One region of the Bradyrhizobium sp. LTSP857 genome, then DNA from elsewhere that is predicted to be linked to it. Evidence: riboswitches for the same ligand, from Rfam matches in the RefSeq annotation. Region 1 holds a riboswitch; the other holds the start of a gene.
The links. Region 1 has a riboswitch for glycine ahead of UP06_RS36005 (D-amino acid dehydrogenase). Riboswitches for the same ligand answer to the same signal wherever they lie in the genome.
Positions count from the first base shown of each region.

Region 2: linked by a shared signal. The riboswitch ahead of gcvT (glycine cleavage system aminomethyltransferase GcvT) and the one ahead of UP06_RS36005 (D-amino acid dehydrogenase) in region 1 are both predicted to bind glycine.

Region 1 is NZ_JYMS01000049.1:540,838-555,436, reverse strand. It holds gene UP06_RS36035 (amidase) at 19-1,440, opposite strand; gene UP06_RS36030 (M20 aminoacylase family protein) at 1,433-2,605, opposite strand; gene UP06_RS36025 (M81 family metallopeptidase) at 2,619-4,124, opposite strand; gene UP06_RS36020 (ABC transporter ATP-binding protein) at 4,439-6,088, opposite strand; gene UP06_RS36015 (ABC transporter permease) at 6,088-6,975, opposite strand; gene UP06_RS36010 (ABC transporter permease) at 6,994-7,935, opposite strand; gene UP06_RS36005 (D-amino acid dehydrogenase) at 8,118-9,431, opposite strand; glycine riboswitch at 9,500-9,628, opposite strand; glycine riboswitch at 9,632-9,736, opposite strand; gene UP06_RS36000 (M20/M25/M40 family metallo-hydrolase) at 9,831-10,961, opposite strand; gene UP06_RS35995 (ABC transporter substrate-binding protein) at 11,224-12,834, shown strand; gene UP06_RS35990 (ABC transporter substrate-binding protein) at 12,935-14,533, shown strand.
Region 2 is NZ_JYMS01000049.1:693,583-708,181, forward strand. It holds gene UP06_RS36755 (NADPH:quinone oxidoreductase family protein) at 1-764, shown strand, start outside; gene UP06_RS36760 (hotdog family protein) at 799-1,551, shown strand; gene UP06_RS36765 (TrmJ/YjtD family RNA methyltransferase) at 1,666-2,862, opposite strand; gene UP06_RS36770 (NADP-dependent isocitrate dehydrogenase) at 3,201-4,412, shown strand; gene UP06_RS36775 (DUF3455 domain-containing protein) at 4,511-5,014, shown strand; gene UP06_RS36780 (cyclic nucleotide-gated ion channel) at 5,019-6,245, opposite strand; gene alaS (alanine--tRNA ligase) at 6,252-8,930, opposite strand; glycine riboswitch at 9,152-9,240, shown strand; gene gcvT (glycine cleavage system aminomethyltransferase GcvT) at 9,382-10,530, shown strand; gene gcvH (glycine cleavage system protein GcvH) at 10,543-10,911, shown strand; gene gcvP (aminomethyl-transferring glycine dehydrogenase) at 11,078-13,942, shown strand; gene UP06_RS36805 (hypothetical protein) at 14,065-14,599, opposite strand, start outside; gene UP06_RS42350 (hypothetical protein) at 14,595-14,599, opposite strand, start outside.

The DNA of each region.
Region 1 (14,599 bases):
CCCGGCCATGACGGAATGCTACTTGGCCGGCGGCTTGGGCCAGGGCTTCTGCGCACCCCGCAGGCCCTCGAAGGCCTTGGCCATGCCGAGCACGCCGATATCGTCGAAGCGGCGGCCGACGATCTGCACGCCGATCGGGAAACCCTTGGCATCGAAGCCGCCATTGATGGAGACCGCGGGGTTCTCTGACATATTCCACGGTACGGTATAGCCGATGTGCTCGAACGGCTTCATCGGATCGTTCAGCGGCGAGGCGAACTCCGCCGGATAATTCACGTTCGGCGCGGTGGGCGAGATCACATAGTCGAGCTCGCAGAACAGCTTTGCCGCCGCTGCCCGGATCGCCATGGTCTGGTTGAAGCCCCTGATGACGTCGACGCCCGACAGCTTTGCGCCGGACGCGCCCCATTTGAAGATATAGGGCAGCACCTTGGCCTGCTCGGCGGGTGTCAATTTCGACAGATCATCCCACATCCGCGCGCGCCAGAAATTGTCGAGGCCATCGAGCATCTCGCGGGTCAAAATGCCGTCGACCTCGGTGACGACGGCGCCGGCGGATTCGAACGCTTTCGCGGCCTTCACCGCGACCTCGCGCACCGGCTTCTCCGGCGGTGGGCCGACGCCGCAATCGAGCATCAGCCCGATGCGCAATTTCCGCGGCGATTTGTCCAGGATCTTCCAGTTGATGGTGTCGGTCGGCAGGCTCGTGCCGTCGCGCCGGTCGGGCTTTGCGATCACGCTCATCATCAGCGCGCAATCGTCGACCGTGCGGGTCATGGGGCCGGCAACGCGTCCGACATAGGCGGGATCGATCGGCACGCGGCCGAAGCTCGGCTTCAATCCGACGAGGCCGCACCAGCCCGCGGGCAGCCGCACCGAGCCGCCGATGTCGGTGCCGAGATGCAGCGGACCGTAGCCGGCCGCCGCCGCAGCGCCGGCACCCGCGCTGGAGCCGCCGGGATTCTTGGAGAGGTCCCAGGGATTGCGCGCGAGCGCGTGGAAGCTGGAGAGTCCTGAGGACAGCATGCCGTAATCGGGCATGGTGGTTTTTGCGAAGATGATCGCGCCGGCCTCACGCAGACGCGCGGCGGGCGGCGCATCCTTCTCGGCCGGCACCAGCTTGACGCTGGCAGCGCCCAACGGCACCGGCACGCCCTTGGTCGCGATGTTGTCCTTCACCGTCACCGGCACGCCGTCGAGCGGGCCGGACGGTTCGCCCCCGGACCAGCGCGCGGTCGAGGCCGCTGCCACCTCGCGCGCGCCGTCGGGATCGAACGCATAGAGTGCCTTGAGATGCGGCTCCCACGCGGCGACGTGCTCGAGCACGTCCTCCAGCACCTCGCTCGGCGAGAACTGTTTGGCGCGATAGCCCGCGATCAGGTCGACCGCGGAAAGATCGTGCAGCGAGGTGACCGCCTCTTCGACGCCCTTTTTATGCATGGGCACCCACCGGCATGCGCGTCTCGATGATGCGGGCGAACATGCTGGCGCCGATCGGCAGGATCTTGTCGTCGAGCACATAGCCGGGATTGTGCACGGGCACCGAGCCGTCATGGCCGACCCAGAAATAGGCGCCGGGAATGGTTTCCAGCATGTCGGCGAAATCTTCGCTGCCCATCTTCGGCGTGGTGCGGGTGATCACGTTGGCGGGGTTGACGATTGTGCGCGCGACCTCTTCGACCACCTTGGACTGCTCGACCTGGTTGACCAGCACGTTGAAGGTGTCGCGGATGTCGACGTCGATCACGCATTGATAGGCGCTCGCGATGCCGGCGCAGATCGTGCGGATGCGTTCGCTGATCAGGGTGCGGACTTCTTTCGAGAAGGTGCGGATGGTGCCGCAAAGATGCGCTTCGCCGGGAATGACGTTGTAGGCGGAGCCGGCATGGATCTGGGTGATGGACACCACGGCGGCCTGGAGCGGCTCAACGTTGCGGCTGACGATGGTCTGGATCGCCTGTGCGAGCGTGGTCGCGATGATCACCGCGTCCTTGGAGCGCTCGGGCATCGCGCCATGCGCGCCATAGCCGGTGATGCGGAGGTCGAAGAAGTCGGCGCTGGCCATTGCCGGTCCCGGCAGGATTGCGATCTCGCCGAGATTGAGGTCGGGCGCGTTGTGCAGGCCGTAGAGCTCGTCGCAGGGGAACTTCTCGAACAGGCCGTCCTTGATCATGGCGCGGGCGCCGCCGAGGCCTTCCTCGGCCGGCTGGAAGATCAGGTGCACGGTGCCGTCGAAGTTCTTCGTCTCGGCGAGGTAGCGCGCAGTGCCAAGCAGCATGGTGGTGTGGCCGTCATGGCCGCAGCCGTGGAAGCGGCCGGGAATTTTCGAACTCCATTTCAGATTGGTGTTCTCTTCCATCGGCAGCGCGTCCATGTCGGCGCGAAGGCCGATGCGCTTGCCGCTAGAGCCCTTGCCCTTGATGACACCGATCACACCTGTGCCGCCGAGGCCGCGATGCACCTCGATGCCCCAGCCCTTCAGCTTGTCGGCGACGATGCCGGAGGTGCGGACCTCCTCGAAGCCGATCTCGGGATGGGCGTGAAGGTCGCGGCGGATGGCGGTGAGTTCGTCAGCATAGCCGTCGATGCGGTCAATGGTGGGCATGTGTCCTGTCCAGTTAGCGTGATGGGGGCGTGAAAACGGGGCCGTTCGGCTTGATGCGGATGCCCGGACGCAGCCGCGTCCAGGGCAGTGTGGCGGTGTCCGCCGGCATCGCGCCGGGCGCGGCGCAGATCATCAGCTTCTCTGCGATCGGCTCGAAATCGGCGCGGAAGTGCACCGAGCTCTTGTTGACCAGAATCTTCTGCTCGGTCGGTTCGATGCCGACATAGCGGTACATCGCCTGGTCGGCCAGTTGCGCCTTGTGTGAGGAGACGACGACGCGGACGTCGCCGATGCGCAAGGCCGCGGAGGGGCCCATCTCCATCTCGCGGCCGCCATAATAGGGGCCGGGCGCGATGAAGCGGCCGTCGGAAAGTTTCTCGACGATAAAGGTCTCGGTATAGGGCTCGTCGCCGGGAATGCCGGACTTGCCGCCGAGCGACAGCGTCACGGTGGCGCCGACGCCGGCCGCATGCGCGGCTTTCGCGGATGCCGGATCGTAGATCGCGCCGGTCGCAGCGCTCGCCTTGTTGCGCACCAGCGCGCGCAGCATGCCTGTGGTGTCGGAATCGCCGCCGGCGCCGGGATTGTCCTGGGTGTCGGCGATGATGATGGGCTTGTTCGCGCCTTTCGAAAGTTCCATCGCGTGGCGCACGCCGTCGTCGGGTGACCAGATCTTGCCGTCGAAATCGTTCTCATGGCTTTCGATCAGTTTGACGATCGCATCCGCGGCGCGATCAGCGTCGGCTTGAGTCTTGCCATAGACGAACACGCTCGGGCCGCAATCGCGAAAGTCGGCTGCGGGGAAGCCCGGCGCGAAAGAGAGAGTCGGAACCGCGTCGTTCTCCAGCGCGGCGAGCTTTTCGTAGATGCCCTTGGTCGGCTGGTCGTTGGTGCACTGCCAGCTGATTGGGATCAGGAACGGCAATTGCCGGAACGCTTTTGCGAAACGCTGCTTGGTCTTCAGCAGCAGCGCAAGATGGCGCGCGGAGGCGCGGCCGGTCTCGGCCATGTCGACATGGGGATAGGTGCGGTACGCAATCAGCGCGTCCGCATGTTCCATCATTTCGGGCGTGACATTGGCGTGCAGGTCGAGACTCGTGACCAGCGGAACATCCTTGCCGATGACGCGGCGCACGCGCGCCAGAATCTCGCCTTCGCCGTCGTCGAGATGCTCGGTCACCATGGCGCCGTGCAGGTCGAGATAGACCGCATCGATCGGGCCGGCGGCTCTGATGCCGTCGACCATGACCTTGACGATGCGCTCGAAGGCATCCTTGGTGACATGCGCCGACGGGCTTGCGCCGCAGGCGATCGTCGGAATGAGTTCCCAACCATTGGCTTCGGCGCTGTCGACGAAACCGGCGAGCCCGACATTGATGCGGCGCATCACCTTCAACACGTCGGCGCCTTCAGTCATCGCCGGCCAGCCACCGCCATGCCGGAAGTCGGCAAACGTCGCCTTCGTCGGAGCGAAGGTGTTGGTCTCGTGCAGGAAGCCGCCGACGGCGATACGTGTCATCAATTCAGTCCAGCGATCGAAAGTGCGCGACGTTAGCCTTCGACGTTAGCCTTGGCCTTGCGGAGAGAGCAAGCTTGCGAACCCATCGCGCCGCGCATGGCGTCAGGCCGTTTTGGGAATGCTGCCGATGCGGTGGATGCGAGTGAGACACTCCGCCAACCCCACTCTCGATGTCGTCCCGGCGAAGGCCGGGACCCATAACCCCAGGGAGAAGTTTGGCGAAGACTAGAAGTTTGGGACGAGCACCGTACGCAATTGGATAGATTCCGCGGTATAGGTCCCGGCCTTCGCCGGGACGACACCGGAGAGTGTTGCTACAGAGTGGCCGCCACGCCCTCCGACACCGGCCGGAAGTTCGCAAAATCCCAGCCGCGGCCGGGCGCTGCCTCGAGCAAGGCCCTTGTATAGGCCTCCTTCGGATGCGTCAGCACCTCTGCGGCGGGGCCCTGTTCGACGACGCGGCCGTGCTGCATCACCACGACTTCGTCGCAGATCTGGGCGGCGACGCGCAGATCGTGGGTGATGAACAGGATAGCGATGCCGAGCCGCTTCTGGATCTCGTCGAGCAGTTCCAGCACTTGCGCCTGCACGGAGACGTCGAGCGCGGAGACCGCCTCGTCCGCGACCAGCACGTCCGGATCGAGCGCGAGCGCACGGGCAATGGCGATGCGCTGGCGCTGGCCGCCGGAGAACTGGTGCGGATAGCGTGACACGGCGTCGGCCGGGAGGCCGACGAGTTCGAGCAATTCGCGCGCCCGCTTCATCGCATCGGTGTGCGAGGTGCCGTAATTGATCGGGCCTTCCGCGATGCTCTCGCCGACAGTGACGCGCGGGTTGAGCGAGCGGTAGGGATCCTGGAACACGATCTGGATCTTTTGCCGGTGCGGCTGGAGCAGGCGACGCGAGATGTCGGAGATCTCGCGGCCGGCCAGGCGCACGCCGCCGGAGGTCGGATCGATCAGGCGGACGATGCAGCGCGCCACCGTCGACTTCCCCGAACCGCTTTCCCCGACGATGCCGAGCGTGCGGCCCTTGCGCAGCGTCAGCGTCACCTTGTCGGCGGCAACGACCTCGCGTCCTTTGCCGAAGAAGGCGCGCTCCTTATAGACCTTGCTGAGCTCGTTGGCTTCCAGCACCACCGGCTCCCTGGACTCCTCGCGCGGAGCGCGCGGCACCAGGCTCGGCACCGCAGAGAGCAAATTGCGGGTGTACTCCATGGTCGGATTGCGCAGGATGGCATCGAGCGTGCCGGTCTCGACGAGGCGGCCCTGCCGCATCACCGCGACACGGTCGGCGATCTCGGCCACCACGCCCATGTCGTGGGTGATGAACAGCACGGCGGTGCCGTGATCGCGCTGGAGATCGCGGATCAGTGTCAGGATCTGCTTCTGCGTGGTGACGTCGAGCGCGGTGGTCGGCTCGTCGGCGATCAGCAGCTTCGGTTCGAGCACCAGCGCCATCGCGATCATGATGCGCTGGCGCTGGCCGCCGGACAGGCGGTGCGGGTAGGAGGCGAAGATGCGCTCGACCTGGGGCAGGCGCACCTGCTCCATCATGTCGAGGATGCGCTGCTTCCGCGCTTTCGCGTCGAGACTGGTATGGGCACGCAGGACCTCGTCGATCTGGCGGCCGACCGGCACCACCGGATTGAGCGCAGTCATCGGCTCCTGGAAGATCATCGCCATCTGCGTCGCGCGCAGCTGGCGCAGGCGGCGGTCGGTTGCGGTGAGAATCTCTTCACCGACCAGCTTGACGCTGCCGCCGGTCGGAACCAGCGTGCCTTTCGGCAGCAGGCCCATCGTGGTCAGCGAGGTCACCGACTTGCCCGAGCCGCTTTCGCCGACAAGGCACAGCGTCTCGCCTGTGTGCACCTGAATCGAGATGCCGTCGATGATGCTCGCGCCCTTCGGCTTCTTGCCGATGGAGACGACGAGGTTGTTGATGTCGAGGACTGGGTTGGTCATCACTTGCCTTCCCGCTGCTTCATGCGCGGATCGAGTGCGTCGCGCGCGGCGTCACCGATCAAATTGATGCTGAGGATGGCGATCGAGAGCAGCAGGCCCGGCCAGAAGATCAGCGTCGGCTTGAGCTGAAAATACTGGCGGCCCTCGGCCATGATGTTGCCCCAGGTCGGCGTCTCCGGCGAGATGCCGGCGCCGAGGAACGACAGGATGGCCTCGGTGAGGATCGCAGACGCACAGACATAGGTGCCCTGGACGATCAGCGGCGCGATCGTGTTCGGCATCAAATGCCGCCACATGATCTTCGGCAGCGACGAGCCCACCGAGATCGCGGCCTCGACATAAGGCTCCTCACGTGCCGACAGCACGACCGAGCGCACCAGGCGCGCCACACGCGGGATTTCGGGGATGGTGATCGCGATCATCACGGTCCAGATGCTGGCGCCGGAGAGCGACACCACGGCGATCGCGAGCAGGATGCTCGGCATTGCCATCAGGCCGTCCATGACGCGCATCAAGACGGAATCGACCAGCTTGAAGAAGCCGGAGACGAGGCCGATCGCGAGCCCAATGACGATCGACAGGATCGCACAGCCGATGCCGATCAGAAGCGAGATGCGGCCGCCGTAGATGACGCGCGAGAGGAGGTCACGGCCGTAGGCGTCGGTGCCGAGCAGGAACTGCGTCGAGGAGGGCTTGAGCCGCAGCGACGGTGCGAGCTGGATCGGGTCATACGGCGCGATCAGCGGCGCCAGGATCGAGATCAGCACGATCAGCGCGAGCAAGACGGTTGCCGTGGCGATGATCGGCGTCGAGGTGAGGAATCCGAAGCGCGGCCGCAGCGGCGACGTGATCGGAATGGACGACTGGGGAAGGGTATCGACTGACATGTTGTCCTTGTCCTTGCCTCAGTACCGGATCCGGGGATCGAGCAGGGTGTAGGCGACGTCGATGAGAAGATTGACGACGACGTAGATCAGCGACGTCAGCAAAATCATTGCCTGGATCACCGGGTAGTCGCGCGCCAGCACCGCGTCCACCGTGAGGCGGCCGATGCCGGGGATGTTGAACACGCTCTCGGTGACGACGACGCCCGAAATCAGCAGCGCAAAGCCGGTGCCGATCACGGTGATCACAGGCACGGCAGCGTTGCGCAGCGCGTGTCGCATCATCACCGCGACCTCGTTGATGCCTTTGGCGCGCGCGGTGCGCACGTAATCCTCGCCGAGCACGTCGAGCATCGCCGCCCGTGTCATGCGGGCGATCAGCGCGACATAGATGAAGGAGAGGGCGCAGGTCGGCAGAATGATGCGCTCGAAGAACGGCCCGAAGCCGGTCGAGATGCTGCGGAAGCCCTGCACCGGCACCCAGCGCAGGTCGATCGCAAAGACCTCGATCAGAACGTAGCCGATCACGAACACCGGCACCGAGAAGCCGAGCACCGAGAGCCCCATCACGAAGCGGTCGATCCAGGTGCCGTGCTTCCAGGCCGCGATCACGCCCAAGGGAACGGCGACGATGACGGCGAGGATGATGGTCGACAGCGCGATCGAGATCGACGGCTCGACGCGCTGGCCGATCATCTTCATGACCGGCAAATTGGAGATCAGCGAGGTTCCGAGATCGCCGTGCAGCAGCTTGCCGACCCAGGTGACGAACTGCACGATCAAGGGCTCGTTGAGGCCGAGCGAAGTGCGGATGCGCTCGAGCCGCTCGGGCGTGGCGTTGTCGCCGGCGAGAATCGCGGCGGGGTCGCCCGGCGTCAACCGCAGCAGCAGGAAGACGAACAGCGCCACCACGCCCATCACGGGCACCGCGGCCAGAACGCGGCGAATGAGATAACCTAGCATGCACCTATCTCCGGCTGCGGAACTTGTGGGGGCTTGAGGCGCCCGTTGCTTCTATCGTGTCTATCATGCGCGCCTGTCATTCGGGCTGGAAATGCCGGCGGGAGTTGCCGGCTTTTCGGGGCAAATTGTGTGCCAAGGGCAGGGCGGTCGCAAGGGGCCGCCCCGCATGGGTTTGCGACCACTCAGGATGCACGACGCAGCTTGCGCTCAACCGCAAGTTCACCTTGACGCGAGGGAGCGATCGGCGGTGCATTGAGCCCGCGCCAGCCGTCGATGGTCCCGGCAATCATCTGCGCGGTCGCGGCCGACAGGGTCCAGCCGAGATGGCCGTGGCCGGTGTTGAAGAACACGCCCGGCATCCGCCCTGCGCGCACCACCGGCATCATGTTCGGCATCATCGGGCGCAACCCGGCCCACGGAATAACCCGCGACGTTTCGACGGCGGGGAAGTTGCTGCGCACCCAATCGACCAACGGCTGCACGCGGTCGGCGCGGATGTCGCGGTTGAAGTCGTTGAACTCGGCCGTGCCGGCGACACGAAAACGATCTTCGCCGAGCCGGCTGGTGACGATCTTCGCGGCCTCGTCGAGCAGGCTGACGGTCGGCGTCGCGTCGCGGCTCTCGGTGGTGTCGAGCTGCACGGTGATCGAGTAGCCCTTCACCGGATAGACGTTGACGCGCTCCTCGAGGAGGGCGGCGAAGTGACGGCTGGCAACGCCGGCGCAAACCACGACGCCATCGACCTTCAGCATGCCGCGCGCGGATGCGACAGCATCACTTGCGGCAAGGTCAGCCCAGCCGACGACGAAGCCACTGCCAGCGCGGGCGATCGAATCGATGTTGGCGTCGTGGATGAAGGTTGCGCCGCGGCGCTTGCAGGCGTCTGCCAGTCCGCGGGTGAACTTGTGGATATCGCCGGTCGCATCCGACGGCGTGTAGAAGCCGCCGTAATACTGCTTGCGCAGCGTCGGCTCGATCGTGCGGATCTCCTCCGGCGTTACCGGGCGCCGATCGAGGCCGCCCTCCTGCAACAGCGCATTGACACGCAGGCCGGATTCAAAACCCTTCTTGTCGTGATAGATGTGGAGGATGCCGCGGCGTTCGAGATCGAAGTCAATGCCTTCGCGCGTCGCAATCTCGAACAGATGCTTGCGGGCTTCGATCGCGAGTCGCGTGGTCTCGATGGTGTTGGCGCGGTAGTTGCCGATGTTGGCGACGAACTCGCCCATCCAGGAATATTTGTGCCAGTTCGGCCGCGGGTTCATCAACAGCGGCGCGTCGCGCCGGAACATCCAGCGCAGGCCTTTCAGGATCGTCGCGGTGCTGTTCCAGACTTCGGCATTGCTGGCGGAGAGCTGTCCGCCATTGGCGAACGAGGTCTCCATCGCGGCGTAGCGGTGCTTGTCGAGCACCGTCACCTCAAAGCCGCGTTCAAGCAGGGCATAGGCAGTCGTTACGCCGGTGATACCGGCGCCGATAATGGCAATATGGGTCATGGCAGGTTCGGGGCTCCCGTGAGTTAGAGTCGGCTAACCGCCGGCCACAAGGCCGTTGGCGGCGCCCCATCTGTCACGGTTACCTGAGAGCTTGATCCGGCGCGGACCTGACAAGGGCGGACCCTCACGAGGTCTATGCGGACTATCCCCTTCGGTGGACGTCACGACCACGCTGGCCGCGCCGTCTCTCTCCAGATCGTCCTGACGATACAGTCCTTTTGCCTGAGAGTTTCCGGGGCGGTTGCTCCGTCGGCGCCACAACGAAAGCTAGAGGCCTTCGTTGTGATCTCTCCCGCATCGTCGCGTGGACCAGCGACAAGTACGATACGCCTCATTTTTGGACAAGGCTAAATTTCGACCGCGACTGCCAACGCATTGTGCAGTGCGAAATTGATTCAATTATTCCAGGGTCGCCAGCAGCCCGGCCATCAGGCGGCCGCGCTCGACCAGGCTGTCGACCTCGATGAATTCCTCCAGCATGTGGCCGTTGCCGCCGCGCACGCCGAGGCCGTCGAGCGTTGGGATGCCCATCGCGCCGGTAAAGTTGCCGTCGGAGCCGCCGCCGGAGCTCGCATGCGGCAGCTTCGCGCCAAGCGATTCGGCGATGCCGCGCGCCTTTTCATAGAGCGCCATGGTGCCGGCATCCGGCTCCCACACCGGGCGGGTGACGCCGCGCGTGACCTTAAAGGAGACGTCATTGGCTGAGCCCGACAGCGCCAGCATTCGCTCGACGCCGCGATCGAGATCGGCCTGACGCTTGGCCATGGAAAGCGCTTCGCCGGTGGCGGTCGTGGCAACGCAATTGACCCATTGGCCGCCATGCACGACGCCGACCGAGAAGGTGCAGTCGTCCGTGGTCATCGCGTCGATCGCGAGAATCTGCCGCGCCATCTCCCGGATGGCGGAGCGACCCGCCGACAGCGTCGCGCCGGCGTGGCTCGGACGTCCGGTCGCCTCGAGATTGAAGCGCGCGATCGCATAACGTCCGGTGGTGACGCCGTTGTCGGCGCGGCCGGGCTCGGGCACCAGCACGTATTTGTTGCGCGCGGCCTCCGCCTCGATGATGTCGCGTGTCGAGGGCGTGCCGACTTCCTCGTCCGGCGTGAACAGCACGGTAATCGGCAGCGGCGTTGTGAAGGAGGCGCGCGCCAACTGCCGGATCGCTTCCAGCGAGAGATAGTTGCCGCCCTTCATGTCGTAGATGCCGGGGCCGTAGCATTTGCCGCCCTCGCGGCGCCATGTCAGCTTCTCGATGGTGCCGACCGGGTGGACGGTATCCATATGCCCGGCGATCAGGATGCCCGGCTCGCCCTGCTTCGGATGGGGAAAGCGCGCGCGGATGACGCCGCCAAAGCCTTGCCGGCCTCCAATGCGCTCGATCGTCGCACCCATGATGGCCATGTCCCGCGCTGCGATATCGAGCATGCGGTTGACCGCGCCTGCGTCCCAGGTCGGGCTTTCGCATTCCACCCAGTTGCGCAGACCCTGGAGCATGGCCTCGGAATCAAAGGGAAGATTGGCTGGATTCATCGGGAAGTCTCTCAAGCTTCGAAGGTGGAACGCGCATTGCATCGGCAAGCAGCGCGAACAGCGTTGTAGAGCCAAACCGGTCGCTGTGGAGCCCATGTGCACGCCGCCATGGGCTGCAACGAAAGCCGATTGACGGGCTCAACGCTGTCTGCAAGTCTCGAAAAGATAAAGGCATTGCATGAGGTTAGTTCGCCCAAAGAACGAACCGAATGCTCAACCAATAACCTGCCTTTGAACAGTTTCACGTCAGGAGAAACTTTATATGTTCCACATTATGCGCCGGGGGCGTCGCGCGTTCGCCTCCAAACTTGCGCTGTCGGTCGTCGCGCTTTCGACCGCGCTGGCCTCGCCAGTGCTTGCGGCCGGCAAGACCATCACCGCGGTGATGCATTCCGATCTTCGCATCATCGATCCGATCTTCACGACCGCCTACATCACGCGTGACCATGGCTACATGGTTTACGACACGTTGATCACGACGGACGCGAATTTCAAGATCCAGCCGCAGATGGCCGACTGGAAGGTCTCCGACGACAAGCTCACCTACACCTTCACGCTGCGCGACGGGCTCAAGTGGCACGACGGCACACCGGTGACGGCCGAAGACTGCGTCGCCTCGCTGAAGCGCTGGGCCGCCGTCGACGGCATGGGCCAGCAGATGATGACCTTCACGGCCAGCATCGAGGCGACCGACGCCAAGACCATCACGCTGAAGCTGAAGGAACCCTACGGCCTCGTGCTGGACTCGATCGGCAAACCCTCTTCGCGCGTCGCTTTCATGATGCCGAAGCGCCTGGCCGAAACGCCGCCGGACAAGCAGATCCCCGAGCAGATCGGCTCCGGCCCCTTCAAGTTCGTGCAGGGCGAATTCCAGCCCGGCGTGAAGGCGGTCTACGTCAAGAACACCGACTACGTGCCGCGCAAGGAGCCGGCGAGCTGGACCGCCGGCGGCAAGGTCGTGAAGGTCGACCGCGTCGAGTGGATCACCATGCCGGACGCGCAGACCGCGGTGAACGCGCTGCAATCGGGCGACATCGACTTCATGGAAGTGCCGCCGTGGGATCTGCTGCCGGTGCTTGAAGGCAATGCCGATCTCAAGGTCGAGACGCTCAACAAGTTCGGCTATCAGACGCTCGGGCGCATGAACTTCCTCTATCCGCCCTTCGACAATCCGAAGATCCGCCGCGCTGCGTTTCTGGCGATGAACCAGAAGGACGTGCTCGACGCGCTCGTCGGCAATCCCAAATACTACAAGATCTGTGGTGCCTTCTTCATCTGCGACACGCCGTTTGCGTCCGACGTCGGCTCGGAGACGCTGGTGAAGGGCAACGGCATGGCGGAAGCCAAGAAGGCGCTCGCCGAGTCCGGCTATGACGGTACGCCCGTCGTGGTCATGGTGCCCGGCGACGTCGTGACGTTGAAGGCGCAGCCGACGGTCGCGGTGCAGCTGCTCCGCGAGGCCGGCTTCAAGGTCGACGCGCAGGCGACCGACTGGCAGACGGTGGTGAGCCGTCGCGCCAGCCAGAAGCCCCCGAAGGAGGGCGGTTGGAACATGTTCTTCACCAACTGGGTCAGCGCCGACGTCTCCAACCCGATCTCCAATCTCTCGATCGGTGGTCAGGGCAAGAAGGGCGGCTGGTTCGGCTGGGCGGAAGACGCCAAGATCGAGAAGCTCAAGGACGACTTCGTCCGCGCCGCCTCGCTCGACGATCAGAAGAAGATCGCGACCGAGATCCAGAAGGAAGCCTACGACCAGGTGATCTATGTGCCGCTCGGCCAGTATCTGGCGCCGAGCGCATGGCGTAAGTCGCTGTCGGGCGTGCTCGACGGCCCGGCGACCCCGGTGTTCTGGAACATCGACAAGTCCGAGTAAGGCCAAGTCCAAGTAAGGGAAGGCGCGTTAGCGCGCCTTCTGTTCCGGCCATCACGCGGCGTCGCTGTCATCAGCGGCGCCGCTCGCCAGGAGAGCTTCAATGTTCCAATTCATGCGTCGGGCTTTCGCCTCCTCACTTGCGATTCCACTCGTGGCGCTTTCGGCACTGGCCTCGCCGGTTCTTGCCGCAGGCAAGACCATCACCGCCGTGATGCATTCGGATCTGCGTATCCTCGATCCGATCTTCACCAGCGCCTATATCGCGCGTGATCACGGCTACATGGTCTACGACACGTTGATTGCGACGGATGCGAACTTCAAGATCCAGCCGCAGATGGCGGATTGGAAGGTCTCCGACGACAAGCTGACCTATACCTTCACGCTACGCGATGGTCTGAAGTGGCATGACGGCACGCCGGTCACCGCGGAAGATTGCGTTGCCTCCCTGAAGCGCTGGGCCGCTGTCGATAGCATGGGGCAGCAGATGATGCTGTTCACTGCGAGCATCGAGGCGACCGACCCGAAGACCATCACGCTGAAGCTGAAGGAGCCCTACGCGCTCGTGCTGGAATCGATCGGCAAGCCGTCGTCGCGGGTCGCTTTCATGATGCCGAAGCGTCTCGCCGAGACGCCGGCGGACAAGCAGATCCCCGAGCAGATCGGCTCCGGCCCCTTCAAATTCGTGCAGAGTGAATTCCAGCCCGGGGTGAAGTCGATCTACGTCAAGAACACCGACTACGTGCCGCGCAAGGAGCCGGCGAGCTGGACCTCCGGCGGCAAGGTGGTGAAGGTCGATCGCGTCGAATGGATTACGATGCCGGACGCGCAGACGGCGTTGAACGCGCTGCAGTCGGGTGACATCGATTTCATGGAAAATCCTGCCTTCGAAATGTTGCCCACCATCGAAGCCGACAAGGAGCTCAAACTCGAGACCCTGAACAAGTTCGGATTCCAGACGGGCGCGCGGATGAACTTCCTCCATCCGCCATTCGATAACGTCAAGGTCCGCCGCGCAGCACTCATGGCGGTCAACCAGAAGGACGTGCTCGACGCGCTGATCGGCAATCCCAAATACTACAAGACTTGCGCCGCGGTCTTCATCTGCGACACGCCGTTCGCGACAGAGGTCGGCGGTGAGACCCTCGCGAAGGGCGGCGACGTTGCTGCGGCCAAGAAGGCGCTCGCCGAGTCCGGTTACGACGGGACACCGGTCGTGCTCATGGCGCCGGGCGACGTGCTGACGCTGAAGGCTCAACCGATCGTGGTGGCCCAGCAGCTGCGCGAAGCCGGCTTCAAGGTCGACTTGCAGGCGACCGACTGGCAGACGGTGGTGAGTCGTCGCGCCAGCCAGAAGCCTCCGAAGGAGGGCGGCTGGAACATGTTCATCACAAATTGGGTCAGCGCCGACGTGGTCAACCCGATCTCCAACATCGCCGTCGGCGGGCAGGGCAAGAAGGGCGGCTGGTTCGGCTGGGCGGAAGACGCCAAGGTCGAGCAGCTCAAGGACGCCTTCGTTCGTGCGGCCTCGCTCGATGATCAGAAGAAGATCGCGACCGAGATCCAGAAGGAGACCTACGACCAGGTGCTCTATGTCCCGCTTGGCCAGTATCAGGCGCCGAGCGCGTGGCGGAAGTCGCTGACCGGCGTGCTCGATGGCCCGGCGACCCCGGTGTTCTGGAATATCGACAAGTCGGAGTAAGGGAGGGCGCGTCCCGCACCTTTCGTCCAATCATCACCCGGCGCCGCTGTCATCAGCGGCGCCGTT
Region 2 (14,599 bases), 150 kb from region 1:
TTGGCGACAAGGTCACGAAATTTCGTCCCGGCGATCGCGTGGCGTGCAGCAGCTGGACCGGCGGCTACGCCGAACGGATGATCGCCAAGGAATCGAAGAGCGTGCGGCTGCCGGACGGCGTTGCGTTCGAGACCGCGGCGACGGTCCTGCACAATTATGGCACGGCCTATTATGCGCTGGTCGAGCGGGCACGGGCGCAACGCGGCGAAACCGTTTTTGTCACCGGCGCTGCCGGCGGGGTCGGACTCGCCGCCGTCGACCTCGGCCGCCATCTGGGCTTGCGCGTCGTCGCCGGTGTCGGCTCTGATGACAAGGCTGCCGTGGTGCGCGATTATGGGAGCTGCGATGTCATCAACTATCGGACCGAAGATCTGCGCGCGCGGATCAAGTCGATCACCGGCGGGGATGGCATCGATGTCGGCTTTGACAATATCGGCGGCGCGATTTTCGAGCAGATGGCCCGGCTGATGAAGTGGGGCGGCCGGCTGATGCCGATCGGCTTTACCAGCGGCGAGATACCGTCGGTCCCGATGAACCTGCCGTTGCTGAAGAACTATTCCATCGTCGGCGTCTTTGCCGGAGCTTGGGCGGAGAAATTCCCCGAAGAGGCCGCGCAGGTGAATGACATGCTGATGCAATTGCTGGCCGAAGGGAAGATCCGCCCGCACATCGATCGCGTCCTGCCATTGGAGCAGGTCGGGGACGCCATGCGCGCGGTGGCCGATCGGACGGTTCAGGGAAGAATTGTCCTCAAGATAAAGTAAAGTCCACCGGTGACGGCGAGAAAGGAACGGACCCATGACACCGATCATCATCGACAAGCGCTATTGCGGTCCCCCGAACTCCGGCAACGGCGGCTATGTCTGCGGCCGGCTGGCCATGCACATTCCCGGCGGCGCGGAGGTGACGCTGCGCGCACCGCCGCCCCTGGAGAAGCCGCTCGATACGATCGCGACCGCCGACGGCACATGGGAGCTTCGCGATGGCGCTACGGTTGTCGCAACCGGGCGACCGGCAAGTGTTGAACTTGCGCGCCTGGAGAAAGCCAGCTTCGAAGAAGCCTGCGCCGCCGAATTGCTGACGCCGGTCAAGCCGCACGAGCATCCCCTGCCGACATGTTTCGTGTGCGGTCCCGCAAGGGCGAAAGGAGACGGCCTGCGCATCTTCGCCGGACCGCTCGGGCGTCATGCGCAGAAGCCGGCTCTTGCAGCGAGCTGGACACCGGATCCAAATCTGGCCGCGGAGGATGGCCTGGTCGCCCCCGAATTCCTCTGGTCGGCGCTCGATTGCCCCACCGGCTATGCCTGCAACTATAATCAGGCGAGCGACAGCTTCGACCAGGCGCCGCTCCTGCTGGGACGAATGTCGGCACGGATCGAAGCACGGCCGCGCCCCGGCGAACGCTGCGTCATCACAGCTTGGCCAACCGGCCGCGACGGCCGTAAACGAACGGCCGAAGCTGCGGCGCATAATGAAGCCGGGATGTTGCTGGCCGTCGCCCGAACGACATGGATTGCGGTCGATCGCGACGTGCAGCTAGGTCGCGGGTGATTAACTGGATCTCGTAGGGTGGGCAAAGGCGCGAAGCGCCGTGCCCACCATTTCTACCTCAGTTGATCGATCGAAGAATGGTGGGCACGCTCCGCTTTGCCCACCCTACGAGACTTACGCGCTCTGCTCGATCATCTCCTGCAGCCGCACCAGCTCCGCCTCCAGATCCCGCTCGACATCCGCAGCGCGCATCTCGATCACCCGATAATCCCGCGCCTCCAGCCACGTCCGCCGCGCCGCACGATCGGCCGCGATGGTCTCGCCCTCGCCCGGATTGACCAGCTCGATCGCGATCCGATGCGGGAACGAGACGAAATCCGGGATGTGCCGGCCGACCGGGGTCTGACGTTTGAACCCTCCGGCGAAGCGGCGGTCGCGGGTCAGCGCCTGCCAAAGCAGGCGCTCGGCGTCGGTCGGGTTGCGGCGGAGCAGGCGCGCGAGCCCGCGCACCGTAGAGCCGCTGTCGGGCGCGCCGGCCTGGCCGTGCTCGGCCAGCAGCGCGCGCAGCCGCGTGGCCTGTTCGCCGTCGAGCACGCCGCCCTTGGCCGGGCCTTTGCGTCCCTCGGCGATCGCCATCACCACCCCGTGCAGGGTGTGCATGTCCTGCTTGGTCGGGTCCATGCGGGTAAAGATGTTGCGCAAATTCACCAGCATGGTGTCGCGCTTCTCGGCCGGCCGCAGGAATTCGACCTTGTCGAGCTCGCGGATCAAATTGTCGAAGAAGGCCTGGATCTGGTGTTGCGAAGCGCGCTCGGACCGCTCCGGCATGGCGTGCGGCAGCTCGCCGGAGGTCGCCCGCTTGAACCATTCATAGCCGACCAGCAACACGGCCTGGGCGAGGTTGAGCGAGGCAAAGCCCGGATTGACCGGGAAGGTGATGATGCGGTTGGAGAGCCCGACCTCCTCGTTGGTCAGGCCCCAGCGCTCCCGGCCGAACAGGATGCCGGCCTTGCCGCCGGTCGCGACGTGACCTGATATCTCGGCGGCGGCGGCTTCCGGCCCCACCACCGGCTTGGCCTGGTCATGGGGACGGGCGGTGGTGGCGAACAGCAGGTCGAGGTCGGCGACCGCCTGCTCGACCGTGTCGAACAATTCGACCCCTTCCAGAATGTGATCGGCGCCGGCCGCGGCACGCTGGGCGGCGATGTTGGGCCAGCCGTCGCGGGGATTGACGATCCGCAAGGCGTGAAGCGCAAAATTACCCATGGCGCGCGCGGCCATGCCGATGTTCTCGCCAAGCTGCGGCTCGACCAGGATCACGATGGGACCGTCGAGGGCGAGGCCCGCCTTGCTCTTGTCAGTCCCCGACATCTCGTTTCGCTTTCACGCTGCCTCTCCAAGGCCTTGGAGAGACGCTCTCAGGAATTGATTCAAAGCGGGCCCCGGGGGCCGCTCCTCGCTCGCCTGTCGTTTGCCTGTCCTGACGAAATTCTCAAGGGAAATAACGGGTTGGATTCGACTTTTGAATCTCGCCTGTAACTTCAGGGCTGCCCCTGCGGCAGGGCGGCTCCCCGCCCCCCATCTGTGGAAGCTGGATGAGCTAAAAGTGCATAATCCCTTGGCTTTCGCCCGCCGCGTCCCGGTGCTAGGAGGGGGCGGATATTCCCGTGGCGCGCCAAAAGCGCCGTTCCCAAGAGGCTTCCCCGATCATGGCAAAAATCAAGGTGTCCAACCCTGTCGTCGAACTCGACGGCGACGAGATGACCCGGATCATCTGGCAGTACATCAAGGACAAGCTGATCACCCCGTTCCTTGACGTCGAGCTGCTCTATTTCGACCTGGGGATGGAATACCGCGACCAGACCAACGATCAGGTGACCATCGACGCCGCCGAAGCCATCAAGAAGGTCGGCGTCGGCGTCAAGTGCGCCACCATCACCCCGGACGAGGCCCGGGTGAAGGAGTTCAACCTCAAGCAGATGTGGAAGTCGCCGAACGGCACCATCCGCAACATCCTCGGCGGCGTGATCTTCCGCGAGCCGATCATCTGCAAGAACGTACCGCGCCTGGTTCCCGGCTGGAGCAAGCCGATCATCATCGGCCGCCACGCCTATGGCGACCAGTACCGCGCCACCGACATCAAGTTCCCGGGCAAGGGCACGCTGTCGATGAAGTTCGTCGGCGAGGACGGCACCGTGATCGAGAGGGAGGTGTTCAAGACCCCGGGCGCCGGCGTCGCCATGCAGATGTACAATCTCGACGATTCCATCATCGACTTCGCCCGCGCCTCGCTCAACTACGGCCTGCTGCGCAACTACCCGGTCTATCTCTCGACCAAGAACACGATTCTCAAGGTCTATGACGGCCGCTTCAAGGACATCTTCCAGGACATCTACGACCGCGAATTCAAGAAGGAATTCGAGGCCAAGGGCCTGACCTACGAGCACCGCCTGATCGACGACATGGTGGCCTCGGCGCTGAAATGGTCCGGCGGCTATGTCTGGGCCTGCAAGAACTACGACGGCGACGTGCAGTCCGACACGGTCGCGCAGGGCTACGGCTCGCTCGGCCTGATGACCTCGGTCCTCCTCACCCCCGACGGCAAGACGGTGGAAGCCGAAGCCGCTCACGGCACCGTGACCCGCCACTACCGCGAGCACCAGAAGGGCAAGGAGACCTCGACCAACTCGATCGCGTCGATCTTCGCCTGGACCCGCGGCCTGTCGCACCGCGCCAAGCTCGACAACAATGCGGAGCTCGCCAAGTTCGCGAACACGCTGGAGAAGGTCTGCGTCGACACCGTCGAGGAAGGCCACATGACCAAGGACCTCGCGCTGCTGGTCGGCGCCGACCAGCGCTGGCTGTCGACCACCGGCTTCCTCGACAAGGTCGCCGAGAACCTCACGAAAGCGTTGGCGTAAGCCTGCGCATTATTTTCGCCTGACCGGGGTTAGACATCATGATGGGCCGCGCCCAAGCGCGGCCCATTCGTTTTGATATCATTGCGTGGAGACCGCCCATGTCCATCATCAAGTTCGCCGTCCCCTGCCTGCTGCTCGCAGCCATGATTGGACCAGCCGGGGCCGCGGAGCCGCTGCCCGCCGCCATCGCCGCCCCCGGCGAGACCGTCGTGCTCAGCGTCCATGCCGAGGGCGCGCAGGTCTATGACTGCAAGGCCGGCACCGACGGCAAGCTCGCCTGGGCTTTTCGCGAACCGATCGCCACGCTGCTTGCCGAGGGCAAGACGGTCGGCCGGCACTATGCCGGGCCGAACTGGGAGCTTGCTGACAGCAGCGCCGTGGTTGGCAAGGCCATCGGCAATGCGCCGGGCGCAACGGCCGCCGATATCCCCTGGCTCAAGCTGGAGGTCGCCTCCCGCCGCGGCAGCGGCGTGCTGACGCCGGTCACCACCGTCCAGCGCATCAACACCCATGGCGGCAAGCTCGACGGCGCATGCGACAAGGCCGGCGAGTTCAAAAGCGCGCCCTACTCGGCCGACTACATTTTCCTGAAGAAGGGCTGACCGCTCAGCGGTCGGTGCCCTCGCGCTCGGCTTGCGTCAGCTCTGCCGCCGCCAGATCGCCGGTCTCTGCCAACCGGGCTTTCGCGGTCTGGTGGACGTGGGCGGCCAGCGTCGGCATGCGCGCGATCAGGGCGTGAAAGTCCTGGGCGTCGAGCAGCAGCAGACGGGTCTTGCGCGTCGCGGTGACGGTGCCGCTGCGTTTGGTTTTGTGCAGCAGCGCGATCTCGCCGAAAAAGGTGCCGTCGGCGAGCCGCACCTGCTGGCTCGGCAGCGCGATCTCGACCTCGCCGGCGGTGATGAAATACATCGACGAGGCGGCATCGCCGCGCCGGACTAGGACCTCGCCCTGCTCGATGGTGCGGGCCCGGAGCAGCCGCATGATGTCGGCGATCTCCGCTGCCGAAAGATGCGAGAACAGCGGCACCCGCGCCAGCATGCCCCAGGTCACGACGAAGTCGCGCCGCTTCAACTCCTCGGCAAAGGCGGTGGAGATGATCGCGACCGGCAGCGCGATCATGGCGAAGCCGCTGATGATCGCAAAGACCGAGACGAATTTTCCGAGCGCAGTCACCGGCACGACGTCGCCATAGCCGACGGTGCCGAGCGTCACGATCGCCCACCACATCGCGTCCGGAATGGTGCCAAGCTTGCTGGGCTGCACGTCGCGCTCGATCGCATAGAGCAGTGAGGCGAAGGTCAGCACCACGCCGGTCAGGATGACGACGCAGCCGATCAGCGCGCGCCGCTCGGCATGGACGGCTGCGAGCAGCGAACGCATCGCGGGCGAATAGCGGATCAGCTTGAAGAACGGCAGCACGCCGAGCGCGGCGAGCGTCGCGTGGCGGCCGGTGGCCAGCACGATCGCTGCCGGAAGGAACGCCAGGAGATCGATGATGCCGAGCGCGGAGAAGGCATAGGAGAGCCGGTCGGCGAGCGCGGACGCCTTGCGCGGCGTGTGGCCCGCCACCGTCCACAGACGCGCGGCATATTCCAGCGCGAAGATGACGATGGAAACAATCGTGATGGCCGAGAACAGCACGTCGAATCGCGCATCCAGCTCCGGCACCGAAGCCAGGATCATCGCAGCAACGTCGAGCACGATGACGCTGATAATCACCTGGATGAAGCGCGATCCCACTGAGTACGCCAGCGGATCGTGCTCCAGCAATTCGTACAGGCGATCCCTTAAGTTGGGATCGCGCAAGCCACGTCCTCGCGGAGCGGGGCCCACGACGGTCTACGCGCCTGCCATCGCTTTTTCGATCGCGGTCAACGCCTCGGACGCCTTGGCCCCATCCGGGCCGCCAGCCTGAGCCATGTCGGGCCGGCCGCCGCCGCCCTTGCCGCCGAGCGCTTCGGAGGCGACGCGCACCAGGTTGACAGCATTGAATCGCGAGACGAGGTCGGCGGTCACACCAACCACGACACCGGCCTTGCCGTCCTCGGTGACGCCAATGATGGCGACCACGCCGGAGCCGATCTGCTTCTTGCCGTCGTCCGCAAGGCTCTTGAGATCCTTCATCTCGATGCCCTCGACCGCGCGCGCCATCAGCTTGACGTCGCCGATCTCGCGCACGCCCGCGGCTGCGCCATCGCCAGCAGACGCGCCGCCGCCCATCGCCAGCTTCTTGCGGGCGTCGGACAGCTCGCGCTCGAGCTTCTTGCGCTCGTCCATCAGCGCAGCGATGCGCGCCGGGACGTCGTCGATCGAGGTGCGCAGCTCGTTCGCCGCAGTCTTCGCCAGTGCCATGGTGTCGTTGGCATGCTTGCGCGCGTAATTGCCGGTCAGTGCCTCGATACGGCGCACGCCGGAGGCGACCGCACTCTCGCCGGTCAGCGTGATCAGGCCGATATCGCCGGTGCGCCTGACATGCGTGCCGCCGCAGAGCTCGACCGACCAGCCGAGCGCGTTGACGCCGCGCTCGCGCGCGGTACGGCCCATCGAGACGACGCGAACCTCGTCGCCATATTTCTCGCCGAACAGGGCGCGCGCTCCCGCTTCGCGGGCCTCATCGACGCCCATGACGCGGGTCGTGACTTCTTCGTTCTCCAGCACCACGTCGTTGGCGATGTCCTCGACGCGGGCAAGCTCCTCCGCGGTGATCGGCTTCGGATGTACGAAGTCGAAACGCAGGCGATCCGGCGCGACCATCGAGCCGCGCTGGGCGATGTGATCGCCGAGTACCTGGCGCAGCGCTTCATGAATGAGATGCGTCGCGGAGTGATGGGCGCGGATCGAGGAGCGACGTCGATGATCGACTTCGAGCGCGAGCGCGGTGCCGAGCTTCAGCTCGCCGCTCTCCAATGTGCCGACGTGAACGAAGAGATCGCCGAGCTTCTTCTGCGTGTCGGTAACGCGGAACTTGATGCCGCCCTCGCCTGTCAGTACGCCGGTATCGCCGACCTGGCCGCCGGACTCCGCATAGAACGGCGTCTGGTTCAGCAGCAGCGCGCCGCTCTCCCCGGCCTTGAGGCTGTCGATTTCCTTGCCGTCCTTCACTAGCGCCGAGACCACGCCTTCGGCGCTCTCGGTCTCGTAGCCCAAAAATTCAGTGGCCCCGAGCTTTTCGCGCAGCGGAAACCAGATCGCCTCGGAAGCCGCCTCGCCAGAGCCAGCCCAGGACGCGCGCGCCTTGGTCTTCTGACGTTCCATGGCGTCGGTGAAGGAGGCCTGATCGACGCTGATGCCGCGCGACTTCAGCGCGTCCTGCGTCAGATCGAGCGGGAAGCCGTAAGTATCATACAGCGTGAAGGCGACGTCGCCGTCGAACATGTCGCCCTTCTTCAAGGAGGCCGACCTCTCGTCGAGGATCGCAAGGCCGCGCGTCAGCGTCTTGCGGAAGCGGGTCTCTTCCAGCCGCACCGTTTCCTCGATCAGATTTTCCGCGCGCATCAGCTCGGGATAGGCTTGGCCCATCTCGCGCACCAGCGCCCACACGAGGCGATGCATCAGCGGGTCTTTCGCACCTAACAGCTGCGCATGGCGCATCGCGCGGCGCATGATCCGGCGCAGCACATAGCCGCGGCCTTCGTTCGAGGGCAGCACGCCGTCGGAGACGAGGAAGGCCGAGGAGCGCAGATGGTCGGCGATGACGCGGAACGAGGCGACGGTCTGCTCGTTCGGCCCGGTGCCCAGCGCCGACGCGGTCGCATCGATCAAATGGCGGAACAGATCGGTCTCGAACACGCTGTCGACGCCCTGCATGATGCTGGCCATGCGCTCGAGGCCCATGCCGGTGTCGATCGAGGGACGCGGCAGATCCACGCGCTCCTCTTTCGTCACCTGCTCGTACTGCATGAACACGAGATTCCAGAATTCGAGGAAGCGGTCGCCGTCCTCTTCCGGCGAGCCCGGAGGTCCGCCCCAGATGTGCTCGCCGCGATCGATGAAGATCTCCGAGCACGGGCCGCACGGACCGGTGTCGCCCATCGCCCAGAAATTGTCCGAGGTCGGGATGCGGATGATGCGGTCGTCGGAGAAGCCGGCGATCTTCTTCCAGAGGGAGGCCGCCTCGTCGTCGGTGTGGTAGACGGTGACGAGCAGCTTGTCCTTCTTGAGCCCGTATTCCTTCGTGATCAGCGTCCAGGCCAGCTCGATCGCGCGCTCCTTGAAATAGTCGCCGAACGAGAAGTTGCCGAGCATCTCGAAGAAGGTGAGATGGCGCGCGGTGTAGCCGACATTGTCGAGGTCGTTGTGCTTGCCGCCGGCGCGCACGCATTTCTGCGAGGTGGTGGCGCGCTGATAGGGCCGCTTCTCGACGCCGGTGAAGACGTTCTTGAACTGCACCATGCCGGCATTGGTGAACATCAAGGTCGGGTCGTTGCGCGGCACCAATGGCGAGGACGACACGATCTCGTGGCCGTTCTCGGCAAAGAAGTTCAGAAAGGTCGACCTGATCTCGTTGACGCCGCTCATGTTCATCCAATCGGGTGTGCTTGGGCCCGCTATACGCCATCCAAACCGCAAGTTTGGGCTGATATCTGCGGACAGAAGCGCTTTTAGACAAGGCCAGCTTCGCTGTCCAGAAACTGTGCAGAGAGATCAGAGGGTTGCCGCAGGCGCGCAATCCCGTTGAAAGCCGCTAGCTGCGCGTTGACAGGCTTGGCCGGGCTGTGGTCTTTACCCATCTGTATCGTACGGCCACGTCGGGAGAGACCGGCACTGGTGCCGGCGCCGAAGGAGCAACCGCCCCGGAAACTCTCAGGCAAAAGGACCGCGTGGCTTTGACAGCATCTGGAAAGAGGCGCCGACGGGCATAGCCCGGACAGCGTCCGCCGACGGGATAATACTCTCAGGCACAGCGACAGATGGGGCTTCGGGTGGTGTCCGCGGGGAATTGTCCTCGGGAACCGCCGAGGGCCCTGTGATGCTTTCGCGCGACGACCAAGATTCCCTCAAGACGACGCCCCTTCACGGGCTGCATGTGTCCCTCGGCGGCAAGATGGTGCCGTTCGCGGGCTATGACATGCCCGTGCAATATCCCGCCGGTGTGCTGAAGGAGCACCTCCATACCCGCAGCCAAGCCGGCTTGTTCGACGTCTCCCATATGGGCCAGATCGCGCTCAGGCCAAAGTCAGGCAAGGTCGAGGATGCCGCCCGCGCGCTGGAGCGGCTGGTGCCTCAGGACATCGTCGCGGTTGCGCCGGGGCGACAGCGCTACGCCCAGTTCACCAATGCGGACGGCGGAATTCTGGACGATCTGATGGTCGCCAATTTCGGCGATCATCTGTTCCTGGTGGTCAACGCCGCCTGCAAGGAAGAGGACGAGGCGCATCTGCGCGCGAATCTCCCCGACGACTGCATCATCGATTCGCTGACCGAGCGCGCGCTGATCGCGCTTCAGGGCCCGAGGGCGGACTCGGTGCTGGCGAAATTGTGTGCAGAGGCGCCCGCCATGAAGTTCATGGACGCCGGCCCGCACAAGGTCGCAGGCATCGACTGCTTCGTTTCGCGCTCCGGCTACACCGGCGAGGACGGGTTCGAGATCTCGGTTCCCGCCGGCGATGCCGAGCGCCTCGCCAAAACGCTGCTGGACAATCCTGACGTCATGCCGATCGGGCTCGGCGCCCGCGACAGCCTGCGACTGGAAGGCGGGCTCTGCCTCTACGGCCATGACATCGACACCGCCACCACACCGGTCGAGGCCGCGCTGGAATGGTCGGTGCAGAAGAGCCGCCGCACGGGCGGTGCACGCGCCGGCGGTTTTCCCGGCGCGGAAAAGATTCTGGCGCATTTCGACCAGGGCGCAAGCCGCCGCCGCGTCGGCCTGCGCACCGAGGGCCGCGCGCCGGTGCGCGAGGGCGCGCTGCTGTTTGCAGATAGCGCCGGCGGCGAGCCGATCGGAAAGGTCACATCGGGCGGCTTCGGCCCAAGCCTGAATGCGCCGGTCGCGATGGGCTACGTGCCCACGCAACTCAGCGCACTCGGCACAAATCTCTTCGCCGAGGTGCGCGGCCAGCGTCTGCCGCTCACGGTCGCCGCCATGCCTTTCGTGAAAAATACCTACAAACGCTGAGGACTTAAGAAAATGACCACGACGCTGTACACCTCCGACCACGAATGGCTGGCCATCGACGGCGATGTCGCCACCGTCGGGATCACCGACTACGCGCAGTCGCAGCTCGGCGACGTCGTGTTCGTCGAACTGCCCAAGGTCGGCCGCACATTGAAGAAGGCCGAAGCCGCCGCCGTCGTGGAATCGGTGAAGGCTGCCTCCGACGTCTACGCACCGATCTCCGGCGAAGTGCTCGATGTCAACGACGCACTCGGCAGTGAGCCGGCGCTGGTCAATTCGGATGCGCAAGGCAAGGCCTGGTTCTTCAAGATCAAGATTGCCGACAAGAGCGAGCTCGGCGGCCTCATGGATGAAGCCGCTTACAAGGCACACACGGCGTGAGGATTATGAGCCGAGCCGCCACCCCGTACTCACTGTCATCGCCCGCGAAGGCGGGCGATCCAGTACGCCGCGGCCCTTCGGTTCAATCACGAACGCCTGCGAATACTGGATGCCCCGCCTTCGCGGGGCATGACGGCGACGACGACATCTAAAGCGAGGACCCATGATGACCGCGCACCGCAAATCCAACGGCGACACCACCACTTTCGTTCGCCGCCATATCGGCCCCTCCGCGCGTGACGTGACCGCGATGCTGGAAACCGTTGGCGCCAAGAGCGTCGACGCGCTGATGGCGGAGACGCTGCCGGCCTCGATCCGGCAGGCCGCGCCGCTCGATCTCGGCAAGCCCTTGAGCGAGACCGAGGCGATCGCGCATATGGCCGAGCTGGCGCGCGACAATCAGGTCTTCACCTCGCTGATCGGCCAAGGCTATTCCGGCACGATTTTGCCCGCGGTGATCCAGCGCAACATTTTGGAGAGCCCGGCCTGGTACACGGCCTATACGCCCTATCAGCCCGAGATCAGCCAGGGCCGGCTGGAGGCGCTGCTCAACTTCCAGACCATGATCTGCGACCTCTCCGGGCTCGATGTCGCCAATGCCTCGCTGCTTGATGAGGCGACTGCTGCGGCCGAAGCCATGGCGCTCGCCGAACGGCACTCGAAGGTCGACGCAAAGGCCTTCTTCGTCGACAAGGACGTGCATCCGCAGACGCTGGCGGTGATGCGTACCCGCGCGGAACCCCTGGGCTGGACGCTGATCGTCGGCGATCCCCTCACCGATCTCGACAAGGCCGACGTGCTGGGTGCGCTGCTGCAATATCCCGGCAGTTCGGGCGCCGTGCGCGACCTCAGGCCTGCGATCACAGCACTGAAGGCCAAGGGCGCACTCGCGATCATGGCCGCCGATCTCCTGGCACTGACACTGCTCGCCTCACCCGGCGAGCTCGGGGCCGACATCGCGATCGGCTCGGCGCAGCGTTTTGGCGTGCCGATGGGCTATGGCGGGCCGCACGCGGCCTACATGGCGGTGCGCGATGCGCTCAAGCGCTCGCTGCCCGGCCGCATCGTCGGCCTCTCCGTGGATTCGCGCGGCGCGCCTGCCTATCGCCTCGCGCTCCAGACCCGCGAGCAGCACATCCGCCGCGAGAAGGCGACCTCCAACATCTGCACCGCGCAGGTGCTGCTCGCCGTGATCGCCTCGATGTATGCGGTCTATCACGGCCCCGAAGGGCTGGCGCAGATCGCGCGGACCGTGCATCGCCGCGCCGCCGTGCTCGTAGCCGGCCTGCGCAAGCTCGACTTCGCGCCGCAAGCCGAAAGCTTCTTCGACACGGTGACGGTCGATGCCGGCGCGAAGCGTGCGGAGATCGTCGCGCGCGCCGTCGCTGAAAAGATCAATCTCGGTGTCGGCGACAGCACCTTGCGCATCGCGCTCGACGAGACCACGACGCCCGCAACCGTCGAGGCGGTCTGGCGCGCGTTTGGCGGCAAGCTCACTTACGCCGAGTTAGATGCGACCACGCGCGAGGCACTGCCGGAGGCCTTGAAGCGCGCGACCGCTTTCCTCACCCATCCGGTGTTCCACGCGCATCGCTCGGAGACCGAGATACTGCGCTACATGCGCAAGCTCAGCGATCGCGACCTCGCGCTCGACCGCGCCATGATTCCGCTCGGCTCCTGCACCATGAAGCTGAACGCGACCACCGAGATGATGCCGCTGACCTGGCCGGAATTCGGCTCCCTGCACCCGTTCGCCCCGCGCGAGCAGGCGAAGGGCTATCACGCGCTGTTCGCGCGTTTGGAGAAATGGCTGTGCGACATCACCGGCTATGACGCGATCTCGCTCCAGCCGAATTCGGGCGCGCAGGGCGAATATGCCGGCTTGCTCGCAATCCGCGGCTATCATGCCGCGCGCGGAGAGGCGCATCGCAAGATCTGCCTGATCCCCTCCTCCGCCCACGGCACCAACCCGGCCTCGGCCGCGATGGTCGGCATGGACGTTGTGGTGGTCGCCTGCGAAAAGAACGGCGACGTCGACGTCAATGATCTCCGCGCCAAGGCCGAGAAGCATTCGGCCAATCTCGCCGCGGTCATGATCACCTATCCCTCGACGCATGGCGTCTTCGAGGAGCATATCCGCGAGATCTGCGACATCGTCCATGGCCATGGTGGCCAGGTCTATCTCGACGGCGCCAACCTCAACGCGCAGGTCGGCCTGTCCAGGCCCGGCGATTACGGCGCTGACGTCAGCCATCTCAATCTGCACAAGACCTTCTGCATCCCGCATGGCGGCGGCGGCCCCGGCATGGGCCCGATCGGCGTCAAGGCGCATCTCGCGCCGTTCCTCCCCGGTCATCCTGCGACGCAGGCTGACGCAGCGGTCGGCCCGGTCTCGGCCGCGCCGTTCGGCTCGGCGTCGATCCTGACCATCTCATACATCTACATCCTGATGATGGGCGGCGAAGGTCTGAAGCGCGCCACCGAGATCGCGATCCTCAACGCCAACTACATCGCAGCCAGGCTCGATGCGCACTTCCCGGTGCTCTACAAGAACGAGAAAGGCCGCGTCGCGCATGAATGCATCGTCGACCCGCGTCCGCTGAAGACAACAAGCGGCGTCACCGTCGACGACATCGCAAAGCGCCTGATCGACTACGGCTTCCACGCGCCCACCATGAGCTTTCCGGTGCCGGGCACGCTGATGATCGAGCCGACCGAATCGGAATCCAAAGCGGAGCTGGATCGGTTCTGCGATGCCATGATCGCAATCCGGAAAGAAATCGCCGAGGTCGAGGCCGGCCGCTTTGAGATCGCTGCCTCGCCCTTGCGGCACGCTCCGCATACGGTGCACGACATCGCGGACGATAACTGGACCCGCGCCTACACCCGCGCCGAAGGCTGCTTCCCCGCGGGCAGCTCGCGCACCGACAAATACTGGTGCCCGGTCGGCCGCGTCGACAACGTCTATGGCGACCGCAACCTGGTGTGCTCCTGCCCGCCGGTGAGCGATTACGCGGAAGCCGCGGAGTAAGACGCGACGGAGGTTTCGTAGGGTGGGCAAAGCGGAGCGTGCCCACCACCTTTCGCCACGTTGGAATTTGGTGGGCACGGCGCTTGCGCGCCTTTGCCCACCCTACGGCAGTGAACGCGCCTCTAAGGCGCAACCAACAATCTGTTCTCGCGATCCCACCGCCAGAGCCGGTCATTGGTCAGCTCAGTACCGCCCCACCAGCGCTTGATTGGGTTGTGGCGCCACATGTCGGCTTCGCGCGCCAGAAGTGAACGCCCGAGTTCAGTCAGCGTAACCTTCCACTCGCTCCTGCCGAAGTAGCGGTCCTCGTTGTCGAACGCCGGATCGCCCAACAAGACCGGCGGGACCGAATATTCCCCCAGTTCGATCAAAGCATCTTGCGCGTCGGATCCGTCGAACACATCGCGAAGCCACCTCGCCTCGCAGACGATCCTCGGGTCAGTGTGCCCCTCGTTCACAAAGTCGAGGAGATCCATTTCGCTGGCACCGAGTCCCGTCCCCCTGTCCGGAAGCTCTTCAAGCACCGCAATCAGTGCCGATCGAAGTCTCGGCAGAATCATGAGATCCGTCATCAGCAGATCGAAACAGGATTCTGGCGTTTCAGCCTGATAAGCTCGCCAGGCGCGGCTTGCCGTCACCAGATGGTTGTCGGTCACC